DNA from 4 places in the Methylobacterium sp. 275MFSha3.1 genome. Region 3 is predicted to be linked to each of the others. Evidence: riboswitches for the same ligand, from Rfam matches in the RefSeq annotation. Region 3 holds a riboswitch; each other region holds the start of a gene.

Region 1 (3,439 bases), on a different contig from region 3:
CTGACCTTGTTGCGTGGCCGGCGCAGCAGCTCCTGGTGTGCGATCTCGTCCTTCGTCACCGTGGTGGTCCAGTCCAGCCGTCCGCTCCAGAACTCGTTGAAGCGCAGGGCGACGAAGCTCTCGGTGCCGTAGGCGGTCGCCCGGCCGACGTTCACGTTGGTGGAGAAGGTCGGGAGGAACGTCGTCTGGATGAGGTTCTTGAAGTCGGTCTCGTAGTAGGTCGCCCCCACCGTCATGAACCCGTCGAACAGCGGCTGTTCGAAGCCCCCGTCGAAGCCGAAGCTCTCCTCCGGCCGCAGGTTCGGGTTCCCGAAGAAGCGGAAGCCCGGGTAGTCCTGATAGAGCTGGCTCAGAGTCGGCGGTTTGAAGCCGGTCCCGACGCTGCCCTTCAGGCGGGTCCCGGTGCCGGGCACGATGTAGCTCGGCGCCACCCGGTAGGTGGTCGCGCCGCCGAACTGATCGTTCGCGTCGTGGCGGATGTTGGCGACCAGCGCGGCTCCCGCAAAGGGGGTGGTCTGAAGCTCGGCGAAGCCGGCGGTGTTGCCGTTGGACCGATCGATGCCGGTCGTCTCGAAGCGCTCGTCCTCGCGCTGGGCCCCGAACAGGACGAGGTTGCCCGGAGAGACCTGCCAGTCGCCGCGGTAGTCGAACCGGGTTCGCTCCCCGAGGGAGGTGGTAGGCGTCGGCGGCGCGAGGGGATCCAGCGGGCCGGCGAACAGGCGGTCGAACTTAGAATAATTTGCCCCGAAGACGTTGTGGAAGCCCGGCACCGGCGTCCACTCGGCCTCGCCCCTCATGATCAGTTGCTGCTGGTCGTTGAGGTTCCGGTACGGAAGCGGCACGTAGGGGAAGCCGCCGTCGGCCTGGTCGAGATAGGCGCTATCGGAGAAGCGCAGGACGTAGTTGAGGCGGAACTCGTCGGTGAGCTGCGCGCCGAGCTTGGTCGAGACCGTCTTGATGTCGGTGAAGGCGGTCCGCAACGGCACGCCACGGGGCAGCAACTCGAACGGCGTGATCTGGACGGCGGATTGCCGGATGTGGCCGACCGACACTGAGTAGTCGAAGATCCCCTCCGAACCCGAGATGTTGCCGAACTGGTTGAAGGTGCCGAACGAGCCGCCCTCGACGGTCGCCGTCGCCCGGGCCGGCCCCTCGCCGCGCTTGGTAACGACGGAGATCACGCCGCCGATGGCGTCGGCTCCGTAGAGGCCGCTCTGGGGCCCGCGCAACACCTCGATCCGCGAGAGGTCGTAGGTCTGCAACTGGCTAAAGTCGAAGGCGCGGTTCGGGGTCGAGGGGTCGTTGACGTCGATGCCGTCGATCTGGACCTTCACGTGGTTCGAGTTGGTGCCGCGGATGAAGACCGAGGTCTGGCCGCCGGCGCCGCCGGTCTGAACGACGTTGAGGCCGGGCACCTGCCGCAGGGCATCCGGCACCGTCCGGCGCTGCTGCTCCTGAAGCAGGCGGTCGGTGAGCACGGTGACGCTCGATCCCGTATTAGCGATCGGCGTCGGCACGCCGGTGGCCGAGACCGAGATCTCGGACAGGGAGACCGCGGCCTGGGCGCCTCCCTGGGCATCCGCGAAGGGCGCGGCGACCTGCTGCGAGAGGGCGGGGATGGAGGCGAGCAATGCGGGTGCGGCGCAGGACAGCGCCAGCGTGCGCCGGAGCGCAGAGGGAACAAAACAGGACACGGGACGGCCTCGGGGGACGGCTGTGGCACGTCACCGCGAACGAGGCCTCGGCGGCCGCGTCCTCAAGGGAACCACGGCGCCGCGACACCTCCCAGGACACCCCGCCCGGCAAGCTCCGCGTGTGACCACGGCTGACGGCAGGTCTCCTGGCTTGCGGGTCGTCGCCCTCTCATCGTCTTCCCGGGCGAGGCCGCCCAGTGACGTCGTGATGAAGGACTCGCCGCTTACAGTTGCGGGGGCAGCCGCGGCATCGGCTGAGCCCTCACGGGCGTGACCTCACCGCGTTCCCTTTTGATCCCCGAGGGGAACCGTCACGCCCAAGCTAGGCTGCGGTGTGCCTATCCGTCAATGTATAGGAACACGTTGCTCAGATGTCTGGCGTTTATGACGGATCGCCCGGTATCTCGATACCACGTGTGGATGGATTGGAGACACGCCGGAGACCGATCACACCGACAGCAGCTTTGTTTGATCATTTCGTCTGGATACCGTAGCGAGCGCCCAGATATACAGCGGCTGCGAGAGTAATAAACCTCAGCAAGCCTGATGCTATGCCGCTCATGCTGGCAGATTTAATCTTATCTATCAAGCCGGATGATGCCGAGGGTGTGTATTTTTTCTCTCTGTGAGTTGGCTTTATAAATCTTAAATAGGATATTCTCGCGAGTTCTGAAAGAGTTGGCTTTGCATCGAGTGCTGTAACATAGCCGTATGCGACAAAATCCTTCACATCGCGAGACATTCTCTTCTGAAGCTTTGCTTGATCGGGCGGAATAACGCCCAGTAGGATGCTGTCTTCAAATGGAGAATTTACCTCGCTTCGAAATGGGTAGAGAATGACTGCTATATCTCCTGTTGGTCCGATAGAGTAGACTAGAGACAGACCTTCTTCAAACGCATGCTTTCCACTCTTTGTATACCGAATGTTTCCCAAAAGGTCCGGCGCTTAACTGCATTGTCAAAGGAAGCCCAGGCCTTTGCTTTGGCCCGTGACGTTGATGAGTTACGAACACTGCTGAGCTGTACGTGTTAGAAATCTCATCGCCTCTGGAGTGTTGTTTGAGCAAATCTGCGAGGCGCGCCTCGTTTTGATACACAAATCTTGCAAATAGTTTCAGCGATCTAAGATAATATAATCTCTTTTCCCGTAGCATAGGCACTCGTGGGCGCGGAGGCGATTTTGTGCGAGATTTCCAAAATGTGAGCATCACCCTACTTTCATGTGTGTCTCTGCACGCAGAGATTTATCAGAAGCCATAGACGCTATAAATCGGCGCTATGTGCAACGAATATTAGCTGGACTTTCTGTTTTGAGCGTAGAAAACTGTATGTAAAGGACAATAGATCTAACACTAAAGGTACTTAAGCCAAGCGATATCGCGCCGCGATGCCTTTATGCGCGAAAACCAAGCGGTCGGGAAGAAGAGGGGCACGATCAGCCCAGCGTACCACGCCAGAACCCACGCGTAGTCCGCTACGGTGAACACGGTGCCCTGCGTCGCACCCCAAATCGCAAACGCGCCGTGATAGAGCAGCCGCAGAACCGTTAGGTGAAGCAGGTAGAAGAAGAGCGGCGCACCGCCGAACACCGCCAGCGCGGCGACGGCCGGGCGGTCGCCCATGCGTTCCAATAGGACGAGCAATAGCGCCCCAATCCCGAGCGTGAGGAGCAGGAACAGCAGCGAGGGCGGGTACTTCGTCAGCGCGAAGAAGCTCATCGCGCTCCGCATGGCGCTGTCGTCGAC
Region 2 (3,439 bases), on a different contig from region 3:
TCATGTAGCGGCCCTCGAGATCGCGGACCTCGACCACCTTCCCGATGGTGGGGATCGACTGGAAGCCCTGCGGCCAGTTCGACGCGAAGTAGAAGACCTGCTCGACGTGGTCGGAGAGGTGGCAGATCCCCGGCCCGAAGGTCCCCAGCCCGAAGACGAGGTAGCGGCCGTTCACCAGCGCCGCGACGTCGGAGATCAGCGACTCGCTCTGGATCTCCACCGGCAGTCCGCGCCGCTCGGCGTACGCCTCCACCTCGGCGATGACCGGGTTCAGCCTGTTCTCGAAGACGAGCTTGACCGAGCGGATGCGACCCTCGGCCAGAAGCCGGTCGATGACCATCCGGTAGAACGCGAAGGGCGGCTGCGGGTAGTGCGGATCCACCCAGGTGCTGAAGATGTCGCCCGACCGGATGTGGATCAGGAGCTGGTCGTCGGGCTTCACCGGGAAGCTCTTCGGCAGGCCGTTGAACAGCGGCCGGATCACGCTCTGCACGATCGCGCGCGAATCCGTCGGCCCCCGCAGCGCGGTCATGCGCTCGAACTGCGTCGGGTCGAAATACAGGCCCGACAGGAAGTAGCCGTCCGCCGGCAGCGGCTCGTCCGGCGGGATGAAGGTGAGGCCGTCGCAGGTCAGCCGCTCGGTCAGGAAGATCACCTTGCTGCGGTCGACCTTGGGCACCTTGATGTATTTCAGGTTGAGCGCCTTCGCGATCGTCACCGCGATGATGTACTGGACGAGGCAGTTGCCGAAGGCGCCGTTCTCGAACAGCGACAGGCCGACCAGGGCGTGGCTGGCGCGGTCGGGCGCCGACTGGAGCGCGTAGGTGACGTAGACGTTGGCGCCGGGCGTCTCGTTCAGGAGCATCACGTCGAGGCCGAGCATCGCCCGCAGCGCGATCAGGTCGACCGCGGCCTCGTCGGCGCGGATGCCGATGCCGGCGATCCGGGCCGGTTCGGGCGCGGCGATCCGGACCGCGCGCGCCCAGGCCCGCTCGTCGGGGACGATCGCGGCGACGAGGGCGTCCGGGGTCGCGGTCCAGCCAGCGAGGTCCGGCTCGGCCCACGTCACGCCGTCCTGCGAGACCGCCACCGCGACGTCGCCAGGCTCGGCGGGAACCGCCCCCTCCCCCGGCCGCAGGGCGACGGAATGGATCGGGAAGCGGCCGCCGAGGTCGACCTCGAGCCACGTCGTTCCCGTGCCCGCATCGGAGACGATCCGCGGCTCACGGCCGGCCGCGAGATCGACGAGGACCGGGGTCGGATCGTCTGTCGGGGCCATCGGGTCTCCGGGAGTTCAGCGCCCGCGCCGGGGCCGGGCGGGTATCGGGTGCGGCGGTGCCCGCTCCGGGGCGCGGCCGTCAAGCCCGCCCCGATCGCGGGGCGGGCGCGGGAAACGGCCGCGATCCGGCGCCGCTCCGTTGTGTCCTGGCGGTCATGCGTCTACAACGGCCGGGCGACGGTGCCCCGGAGACGGGGTGAAAAGGGAATGCGGTGAGGGGTTTGAAGCCCCGATTCCGCGGCTGCCCCCGCAACTGTGAGCGGCGAGCGCCCGCCAAGCGCCACCGGAGCGATCCGGGAAGGCGGTGGGCGCGCCGAGCCGCGAGCCAGGAGACCTGCCGTCGCGACAGGATCCCGCAATGCCGCCGGTGGGGCGGCTGGAGACGCTTCTGATGACGACGCAAACCCTCGCCCCCGTCGCCGCCGGCACCCGCGCGTCGGAGCGCCCGATCGCCGTCGCGCTCGCGGCCGTGCTGGGCCTCGGCCTGCTGTTCATGGCGGGCTTCTCGCCGGCGATCGCGCTCCACAACGCGGCGCACGACTTCCGCCACACCCAGAACTTCCCCTGTCACTGACGTCCCCGGACCAGGGATGATCATCCGGCTCCTGTCGGCGGCCCTCGCCGCCGGCTTCTTCGCGGCTGCCATCGTGACGGGCCTCGAACTCACGCTGACCTCGCCGCTGATCGTCGCGGCCGAGCGCTACGAGCAGCAGGAGGCGCCGAACCGGGCTGCCAAGGCGCTCCCGATCAAGGCGTTCCCGATCGTGCTGGCCCATGCCGGGCACGATCACGCCGCGCCCGACGCCGCGCCGGAATGGCAGCCCGCGCCCGGCCTGCCGCGGATGGCCTTCACCGGGCTCGCGACCCTCGTGGGTGGCGTCGGCTACGCGCTGCTGCTCGGCGCGGTGATGCTCGCCTGCGGCCGCGAACCCACGCCGCAGGTCGGCCTCGCCTTCGCGGTGGCCGCCTTCGCCAGCGTCGCGCTCGCGCCGGGCCTTGGCCTGCCCCCGGAATTGCCCGGCAGCGCGGCGGCCCCGCTCGCGACGCGGCAGGCGTGGTGGGTGATGACCGCCGCGGCGACCGGGATGGGGCTCTACCTGATCACGATTCGCCGCGCGCTGATCACGATCCTCGGGGGGCTCGTCCTGATCATCGCCCCGCACGTCGTCGGCGCCCCGCAGGCGCCCGAGGCCGCGTCCGAACTTCCGGCGGCGCTCGCCGCGCAATTCGCCGCTCGGTCGCTCGCCATCAGCTTCGTGTTCTGGATCCTGATCGGGCTGGGGCTCGGCTGGGCGTGGCAGGCCTTCGCCCGCGGCGCGGATCGGGGAGCGGCCCGTGCCTGAGACCGTTCTCTACGTCTGCATCACCTGCCGCCGGCCGGACGACGACCCCGACGGCCCCCGCGCCGGGGCCCGCCTGCTGGAGGCGCTCCGGGCGCGGAGCGGCGCCACGCCGGACCTGCGGGTCGAGGCGGTGGAGTGCCTGTCGGTCTGCAAGCGGCCCTGCACCGTGGCGGTCGCCGCGGCCGACCGCTGGACCTACGTCTACGGCGACATGGATCCGGCCGCGTCGGCCGAGATCATCCTCGGCGGGCTCGCGGCCTACGCGGCGACCCCGGACGGCATCGTGCCCTGGCGCGAGCGTCCGGAGGCGTTCCGCAAGGGCGTGATCGCCCGCATTCCCCCTTTCCCAGAACCCCGCCCGGTCCCCGCCGGCACCCTGGAGCCCGCGGAATGACCCTCGTGAACAAGATCCCCTGCACCATCGTCACCGGCTTCCTCGGGGCCGGCAAGACGACCCTCGTCCGCCACGTGGTCGAGAACGCCAAGGGGCGCCGCCTCGCGATCCTGGTGAACGAGTTCGGTGATATCGGCTTCGACAAGTCCTTCCTGGCGGCCTGCGGCGTCGAGGGCTGCACCGAGGACGCCATCGTCGAGCTGCCGAACGGCTGCATCTGCTGCACGGTCGCGGACGATTTCGTGCCGGCGCTGGAGACCCTTCTCGGCCGCGCCGAGCCGCCGGAGCACATCCTGATCGAGACATCCGGCCTCGCCCTGCCGAAGCCGCTGGTCCAGGCGTTCCAGTGGCCGGCGATCCGCTCGCGAGTGACCGTCGACGGCGTGGTCGCGGTGGTGGACGGCCCGGCGGTGGCCTCGGGCG
Region 3 (3,439 bases):
GATCCACAGCGCGAAGAACAGCCCCGCGGCGATCCCGGCCCAGCGGTGGAACAGGAGCAGCCAGCGCCGTCCCGCCTTGCCGAGCCGGCGCGGCAGGCTCACCACGTCACCGTGTAGGCGACCTCGACCGAGCGCGGGCGCCCGAGCAGCCAGTTGGTCCCGACCCCGTTCACGGCGTTGCCCGAGATCGCGTAGACCTTGTCGAACAGGTTGTAGACCCGCACGGACAGGCGTGAATCCGCCGTCACCTGATGGTCCAGGACCGCGTTGACGAGGTTGTAGGCGGGGCGCCGCGCCGTGTTGCCGAAGTCGCTGTAGACCTGCCCGACGTTCTGCAGTCCGACCCGCGCGGTCCAGTCGCGGGTGACGTCCCAGGTCAGCCAGAGATTGGCCACGCGCTCGGGCACGTCGATCGGCTGGTTGCCGGCGTACGAGACGGTGGCGCCGTTCACCGTCTGGTCGAACCGGTCGTACTGCGCGTGGAGGAGCGCGAGGTTGCCGTCGAGCCGCCAGCCCGGCGCGAAGCGCCAGCCGAGCGCCAGCTCGAAGCCCTGCGAGGACTGGCTCCCCACCTGCGTGGACAGCGTCGGCTGGCCGGGGATCGCCGAGATCAGGTTGTCCTTGACGATCCGGTAGCCCGCGACGGTCCATTCGAGGGCGCCGTCGAAGGCCAGCCCCTTGGCGCCGATCTCGACCTGATCGCCGGTCGCGAGCTTGAAGCCGGCCAGCGACTGCGACAGCGTGATCAGGCTGTTCACCGGGTCGGTGGCGAAGCTGTACTGGGCGTAGAGCGCGCTGTCCGGCGTCGGGTTGTAGACGAGGCCGAACCGGTAGCCGAGCGCCCGATAGGTCTTCTCGAACCGCGATCCCGTCTGCAGGTCCTCGCGGTTCAGCGTCGGCACGTCGAGGCGCACGCCCGTGAGGAATGACAGCTTGTCCGACAGGATCACCCGGTCCTCGGCGAAGACAGAGGCCTGGCTCGTCTGCGTCGCGTAGGCCGGGCGCGCCCGGCCGTTCTGCGGGAACAGGCCCGGATCGTAGCCGGTGAGCGGCACGCTCGTGGTCTGGTCGAAGTAGAAGTTGTTGGTGTGGCGGAAGTCGATGTGATTCACGTCGAAGCCGGCTACGAACTGGTTCGGCAGCCCGAACAGGCTGCCCCGGAACGTCGCGTCGAGGCGGTCTCCGACCTGCTCCTGGCTGTGGTAGATCTCCAGGTAGTCGCCCCGGTCCACGAGCCCGGTGCCGCGGTTGTAGCTGTACTGCTCGACGTCGAGCCAGTGGCGCCGGCTGGTCAGCCGGTAGGCGGTGTTGCGGATCGTGATGTCGGCCGAGGGGGACCACTCGGTCTTGAGCTGGGTCCAGTTGTCGGCCCAGGTGATCTTCGCGTCGCGGACGTTGTAGTTGTTGAACCGGATGAGATCCGGGATCCGTCCCTCGACCAACGGGGTGCCCCAGTAGCGGGCGGGCTCCTGGTAGCCGAGATCGTGGCTCAGGGTGAAGGCGAGGTCGGCGCTCGGCCGGAACAGCAGGGCGGTGGAGACCGCGAGGTTGCGGAAATCGCCCTCCGGCCGCATCCAGCCGTCGGCGCGGTTGCCGCTGACGTTGAGGCGGTACGCGAAGGTGTCGCCGTACTCCGCCTGGCCCAGCGGGCCACCGGAATCGAGGGCGAGCCGCGCGACCCCGTCGGTGCCGATCACCGCGCGGGCGGCGTTGATCGGCACGAAGACCGGCTTCTTGGGCACCACGTTGATGACGCCGCCGATGGCGCCGTCGCCGTAGAGCACCGAGGACGGCCCGCGCAGCACCTCGATCCGCTCGACGTTCCACGTGTCGAACGGGAAGGTCACGGTGTTGGCGCCGACGTAGAAGCGCGTGCCGTCGTAGAGCTGCTGGATCGAGTTCGGGCCGGCGAAGCCGCGGGACGTGAACGCGCCGTTGCCGTTGCCGGGCGCCGCGATGGTGGTGATGCCGGTCGCGTCCTGAGTCACGGCCTCGGCGATCGTGTCCTGGCCGCGCAGCCGCGCGGTCTCGCCCGACACGATGTCGAGGCTGGCCGGCGTCTCCAGCGGCGTCAGGCCGAGGCGGCTCGCGGTCCGGTCGGGGGTGCGCAGGTTGAGGCCATTCGGCGGCAGGCGGCTCGGGTCGCCGCCCGCGCCGGCGACGGACAGCTCATCCAGCGTGACCGCCTCCTGGGCGGCGGTCGGACTGGCGAGGAGCGCGAGGAGAACGCCGCAGAGCGGGGCCCGCCCGCCGGGGCGGGAGCGATGGGTCGATGGAGACATGGGGAAAGCGGTCCGTGCACGGCGCGCGCCGGCCCCCGCGTCCTACAAGCATTGTAATAACATTACAATGCGCGCGCTGTCCGGTAGCCTCTGCCCGTGCGGGCGCGCGACGGCGTCCTGCGACAGGGCTCGAGGGGTTCGGGACGGCGGAGACGGGCATGGGGAACGGCGTCGCGGGCGCGCTAGCTGTGGCACGTCACCGCGAACGAGGCCTCGGCGGCCGCCTCCCCTCGGGACTGGCGGCGCCTCGACACCCGCCAGGACACCCCGCCCGGCGCGTTTCGCGTGTGACCACGGCTGACGGCAGGTCTCCTGGCTCGCGGGTCGCCGCCCTCGCACCGTCTTCCCGGGGTGACCCAGTGACGTGGTGGTGAAGGGCTCGCCGCTTACAGTTGCGGGGGCAGCCGCGGCTTCGGGGCGAACCCCTCACCGCGTTCCCTTTTGATCCCCGAGGGGAACCGTCGAACACAGCTTGGCCTTAGCGGGGGCGGGCGTCAACCGTGTGTCCGGTTGTTGCCGTGGATCGGCGCGCTGTGCGCCGGTCCGTTGCGGCCTCGCCGACGACGGGCTAGCCCCTGCGGGATGACGGTCTGGCGGCCCCCTGCGGAGATTCGCGTGAAGGCACTGGGTCTGCCCCGGCGCGGCAACAGCCTGCTCGTGGCCGAGGTCCGCGCGGATGATGGGCGGCTGAAAGGCGTCCGGCCGCTCGGCGGCAGCGTCGCGTTCGGCGAGCGGGTCGAGGACGCCCTGATCCGGGAGTTCCGGGAGGAGCTCGGCGTCACCGTCTCGGTGCTCGGCGGCCCCCGCGTCATGGAGAACATCTTCACGCACGAGGGGCAGGTCGGGCACGAGGTGCTGTTCCTGTTCCCCGTCGCCCTGCCGCCGGGGCGGTTCGACGGGCAGGAGCGTTTCGTCTTCCACGAGGATTCCGGCACCGCCTGCGTGGCGCGGTGGTGCGATCTGGACGGGCTCGACGTGCCGGGCGGTCCCGACCTCTTCCCCGCCGGCCTGAAGGCCCGCCTCCGCGACGCGTGGCGCGCGGAGCCCTGACGGACCGGGCCGGCCCACTGCCTTTGCCGCTCGGCGCGGGCGATGCTACAGCCGGGCAATCCCATCGGTCCGGACGTCCGCGACGCCGCGGCCCATGCGCCCGGACG
Region 4 (3,439 bases), on a different contig from region 3:
GACGGCTGCGCGGCCGGTGCTCTTGGGGGACCTTCAGCCCCTCGCGAGGCCAGATGCCCTCGTCCTGAGGTTCTCGAAGGATGAACCCGATCCTTGCCCACCGGCCAGCCGTCTGCCTGCAGCAGCGCGGTGACACGGCGGTATCTGTCGCGCCCGTACTCGGACGCCAGGGCCATGATGGCGCGGGTCAGCGCATCCGCGTCGGCCGGCAGCGTGGGCACGTAGGGCTGCGTGCCCCGGTGCAGGCCGACGATCCGGCAGGCGTGACGTTCGCAAGAGGCGGTACTTCTCCCGGATGCCATCGACCGCCTGCCGGCGTCGCTCGAGGGCTACAAGTTTCCCGAGGCGACGTCCGCCAGTACCGGCTTTTCCAAAGACAGGTCCGCCACGAGCCGCCGTAACCGAGCGTTCTCGCGCTCCAACTGCTTCATTTTGCTGGCCTGGTCGACTTGGAGGCCGCCGTACTCCTTGCGCCAGCGTGAGTCGCTCTGCTCGGAGATCTCCGCCTCCTCGCACGCCAGCGCCAAGCTTTTGCCTTGTGCCGTCTGCACCTCGATCTGGCGCAGCTTCAGCACGACCTGCTCCCCGCTCGTCTTCTGACCTCGCCGCATGCCCGACGCCTTCGGTCCTGGCTGATCCTCTCAATCAGCCCGGTCCAAAGCCAGCCGGTCAGGTCACGAGACACCACCCATACTCGATGTGAGAAGATACTGGCTGACGCGCTCGGCGAGCATCTCGCGCTCGCCTATCAGCGTACCATCGGCAGTCGCGAGCCAAAACTCGCCGAGGTCGGCCTCTGACCAACTTGGCTACGCCGGCCCGGCCGATCGCGCGGAGCAGTACTCGGCGTTCTTCTGGGGCAAGATCGAGCCGGTCATCGGGGATGCGACTCGCCCTCTCACGCTGACTGTCGGTGGGCGGATCTGAACTCCCAATCTCTATAGTCATGTGTCCGGCAGCGAGCATGACCGCTGCCGCATGGGTCCTCGCCCCGGCTGCGCTATCAGAATGACTCTCGAAGAAATCGGCCTTGGTGATGATAGCGAGCAACGAGTTCGCCCTCGCGCGCGCGTGGGCACATCGTCCATCTACATCCGGTACAAGCCGTTTCGAAATGTGGGGCGCAACGTGGGCCCGCTACTGCAACCCCGTCAGAAGACTCAGTTAAATCAACGATTAAATTCAATTAAGTGGCGGAGAGGGGGGGATTCCGCCGTACGATCCAGAATTCCGTTCCGCAGCAATGACTTAGGCGATCCGCCTCGTCAACATGTGTACCACCACAATGGCCTGCGGGATGCGTCTCGGCAAGCGCTGGAAGCCCGCCTCAACGCAAGCTTCTGGGGACGGCTGAAACGGTGGAGCGCCCATTGGCGGATGGATCCTGGCGGTCCCCGGACCGATCATCGGCTCGCGTTGACTCACGGGTTCGTGAGGCTGTAGCTGGGCCGTGACGGTTCCCCTTCGGGGGATCAAAAGGGAACGCGGTGAGGGTGACAGCCCGATGCCGTGGCTGCCCCCGCAACTGTAAGCGGCGAGCCCTTCACCACCATGTCACTGGGTCACCCCGGGAAGACGGTGCGAGGGCGATGACCCGCGAGCCAGGAGACCTGCCGTCAGCCGTGGTCACACGCGAAACGCGTCGGGCGGGGTGTCCTGGCGGGTGTCGAAGCGCCCGCCTCGTGAGGCGGTCGCCCAGGCCTCGTTCGCGGTGACGTGCCACTGCCGTCCCGAGGTCCAAGGCCCGTGTCTCGTCCCACTCCGCAGTGGCGGCTTCGCGCATCCGTCGCATCGCTCGCGCTCGTCTCCCTTGGGCTGGCCCCAGCGACCGCCCAGGGCCCGCGGGCCGACCCCGCTCCGGCATCGGTCGTACTCGACCCGCTCTCGGTCGAAGGCAGCTACACCGCCGCCCCCACGTACCAGGTCAAGGATCTCTACAGCGGCACCAAGACGGTGACGCCGCGGCTCTCGCTGCCCCAGCAGGTCGACGTCGTGCCCCAGGAGGTCCTACGGGATACCGCCGCCACGCGCGTCGAGCGGGCCCTCGACTACGTGCCTGGCGTCGGCAAGCAGAACGACTTCGGAGCACAGAACCTCGCCCTCTACTCCGTGCGCGGCTTCGCCACCCAGGACATCTTCTTCAACGGCTTCAACATCGCCCGCGGCTACAACGGCGCGCCAGACACGCAGAACGTCCAGTCCATCGAGGTGCTCAAAGGGCCGAGCGGGGCACTGTACGGGCGCAGCGACCCGGGCGGCACCGTCAACATTCTGACCAAGCAGCCCGTGGCGCTGCCCTTCGTCGAGATGGGTACACTGTTCGGGAGCTTCGGCACGGCGCGCACCACCGTCGACGCCGGCGGACCGCTGAACGAGGAGGGCACCGTCCTCTACCGGTTCAACGGCGCGCTCGCCCGGCAGGACAGCTTTCGCGATTTCGTCGACGGCGACCGTGTCCTGGTCGCGCCCGTGGTGAGTTGGCTGATTAGCCCAGACACCAAGCTCACCGTCGAGGCGCAGTACCTTCGCAACCGTCAGACCTTCGACCGCGGGACGGTCGCGGTGAACAACCGCCTGGGCCTCGTCCCGCGCTCGCGATTCTTCGGTGAGCCGGGCGACGACTCGGTGTCAGAAGCCGGGATCCTGCAGATCCGCCTGGATCACGCCTTCAATGCCGACTGGCAGCTCAGGGTTGCCGGCCACTTCAACACCGGCAGCCTGACCGGCCTGCAGACCGGCGCGACCGGCCTCCTCGACGACGGCCGCACCCTGCTGCGCGAGTTCCGCCGGCACGACTTCACCTGGGGCGTCGCCATCGGGCAGGCCGAGCTCGTCGGGCACTTCGATACCGGGCCGTTCGCGCACACAGTGCTGCTCGGCCTTGAGCACGAGCGCTACAACAGCACCGAGAACCTGCTGCGCTCGACGCCGCGGCTCGACCCGTTCGCCATCGACCTGTTCAACCCGGTCTACGGCCAGCCCAAGCCGCCCTTCACGCGGCGCTACAGCGCGAGCGAGAACGTCGGGAACACCGCCATCTACGTGCAGGATCAGATTGCGCTCAGCCCGGAATGGAAGCTGCTCCTCGGCAACCGGACCGACTTCTACAACCAGACCTTCCGCGACAAGGTCGGTAACGAGCGCACGGAGCAGGACCGGACCGGCTTCTCGCCCCGCGCGGGTCTCGTCTACCAGCCGCTCTCCTTCCTTTCGTTCTACGGCAACGTGGCGGCCTCGTTCCGGCCCAATACCGGCTTCGACATCGCGACCCGACCCTTCGCCCCGGAGACCGGCTTCGGCTACGAGGCGGGCGTCAAGCTCGACCTCTTCACCAGCCTGAGCGTGACCGGCGCGGCCTTCCACATCGAGAAGGAGAACGTCCTCACGACCGACCCGCGGGACTTCTTCTTCCAGATCGCCGCCGGCGCGGTGCGCAGCC

The links. Region 3 has a riboswitch for cobalamin ahead of BLW78_RS18695 (TonB-dependent receptor). Riboswitches for the same ligand answer to the same signal wherever they lie in the genome.
Region 1: linked by a shared signal. The riboswitch ahead of BLW78_RS01120 (TonB-dependent receptor plug domain-containing protein) and the one ahead of BLW78_RS18695 (TonB-dependent receptor) in region 3 are both predicted to bind cobalamin.
Region 2: linked by a shared signal. The riboswitch ahead of BLW78_RS16075 (CbtB domain-containing protein) and the one ahead of BLW78_RS18695 (TonB-dependent receptor) in region 3 are both predicted to bind cobalamin.
Region 4: linked by a shared signal. The riboswitch ahead of BLW78_RS01130 (TonB-dependent siderophore receptor) and the one ahead of BLW78_RS18695 (TonB-dependent receptor) in region 3 are both predicted to bind cobalamin.

Annotation. Positions count from the first base shown of each region.
Region 1 covers NZ_FNWP01000002.1:244,295-247,733, forward strand. The annotation lists gene BLW78_RS01120 (TonB-dependent receptor plug domain-containing protein) at 1-1,694, opposite strand, end outside; cobalamin riboswitch at 1,813-2,022, opposite strand; gene BLW78_RS30865 (hypothetical protein) at 2,167-2,628, opposite strand; gene BLW78_RS01125 (acetyltransferase domain-containing protein) at 3,047-3,439, opposite strand, start outside.
Region 2 covers NZ_FNWP01000012.1:106,910-110,348, forward strand. The annotation lists gene BLW78_RS16070 (discoidin domain-containing protein) at 1-1,279, opposite strand, end outside; cobalamin riboswitch at 1,441-1,636, shown strand; gene BLW78_RS16075 (CbtB domain-containing protein) at 1,671-1,853, shown strand; gene BLW78_RS16080 (CbtA family protein) at 1,870-2,622, shown strand; gene BLW78_RS16085 (DUF1636 domain-containing protein) at 2,615-3,016, shown strand; gene cobW (cobalamin biosynthesis protein CobW) at 3,013-3,439, shown strand, end outside.
Region 3 covers NZ_FNWP01000015.1:99,564-103,002, forward strand. The annotation lists gene BLW78_RS18690 (peptidase) at 1-105, opposite strand, end outside; gene BLW78_RS18695 (TonB-dependent receptor) at 99-2,282, opposite strand; cobalamin riboswitch at 2,567-2,760, opposite strand; gene BLW78_RS18700 (NUDIX hydrolase) at 2,865-3,332, shown strand.
Region 4 covers NZ_FNWP01000002.1:248,956-252,394, reverse strand. The annotation lists partial or broken gene BLW78_RS01135 (IS3 family transposase) at 1-611, opposite strand, end outside; cobalamin riboswitch at 1,438-1,633, shown strand; gene BLW78_RS01130 (TonB-dependent siderophore receptor) at 1,747-3,439, shown strand, end outside.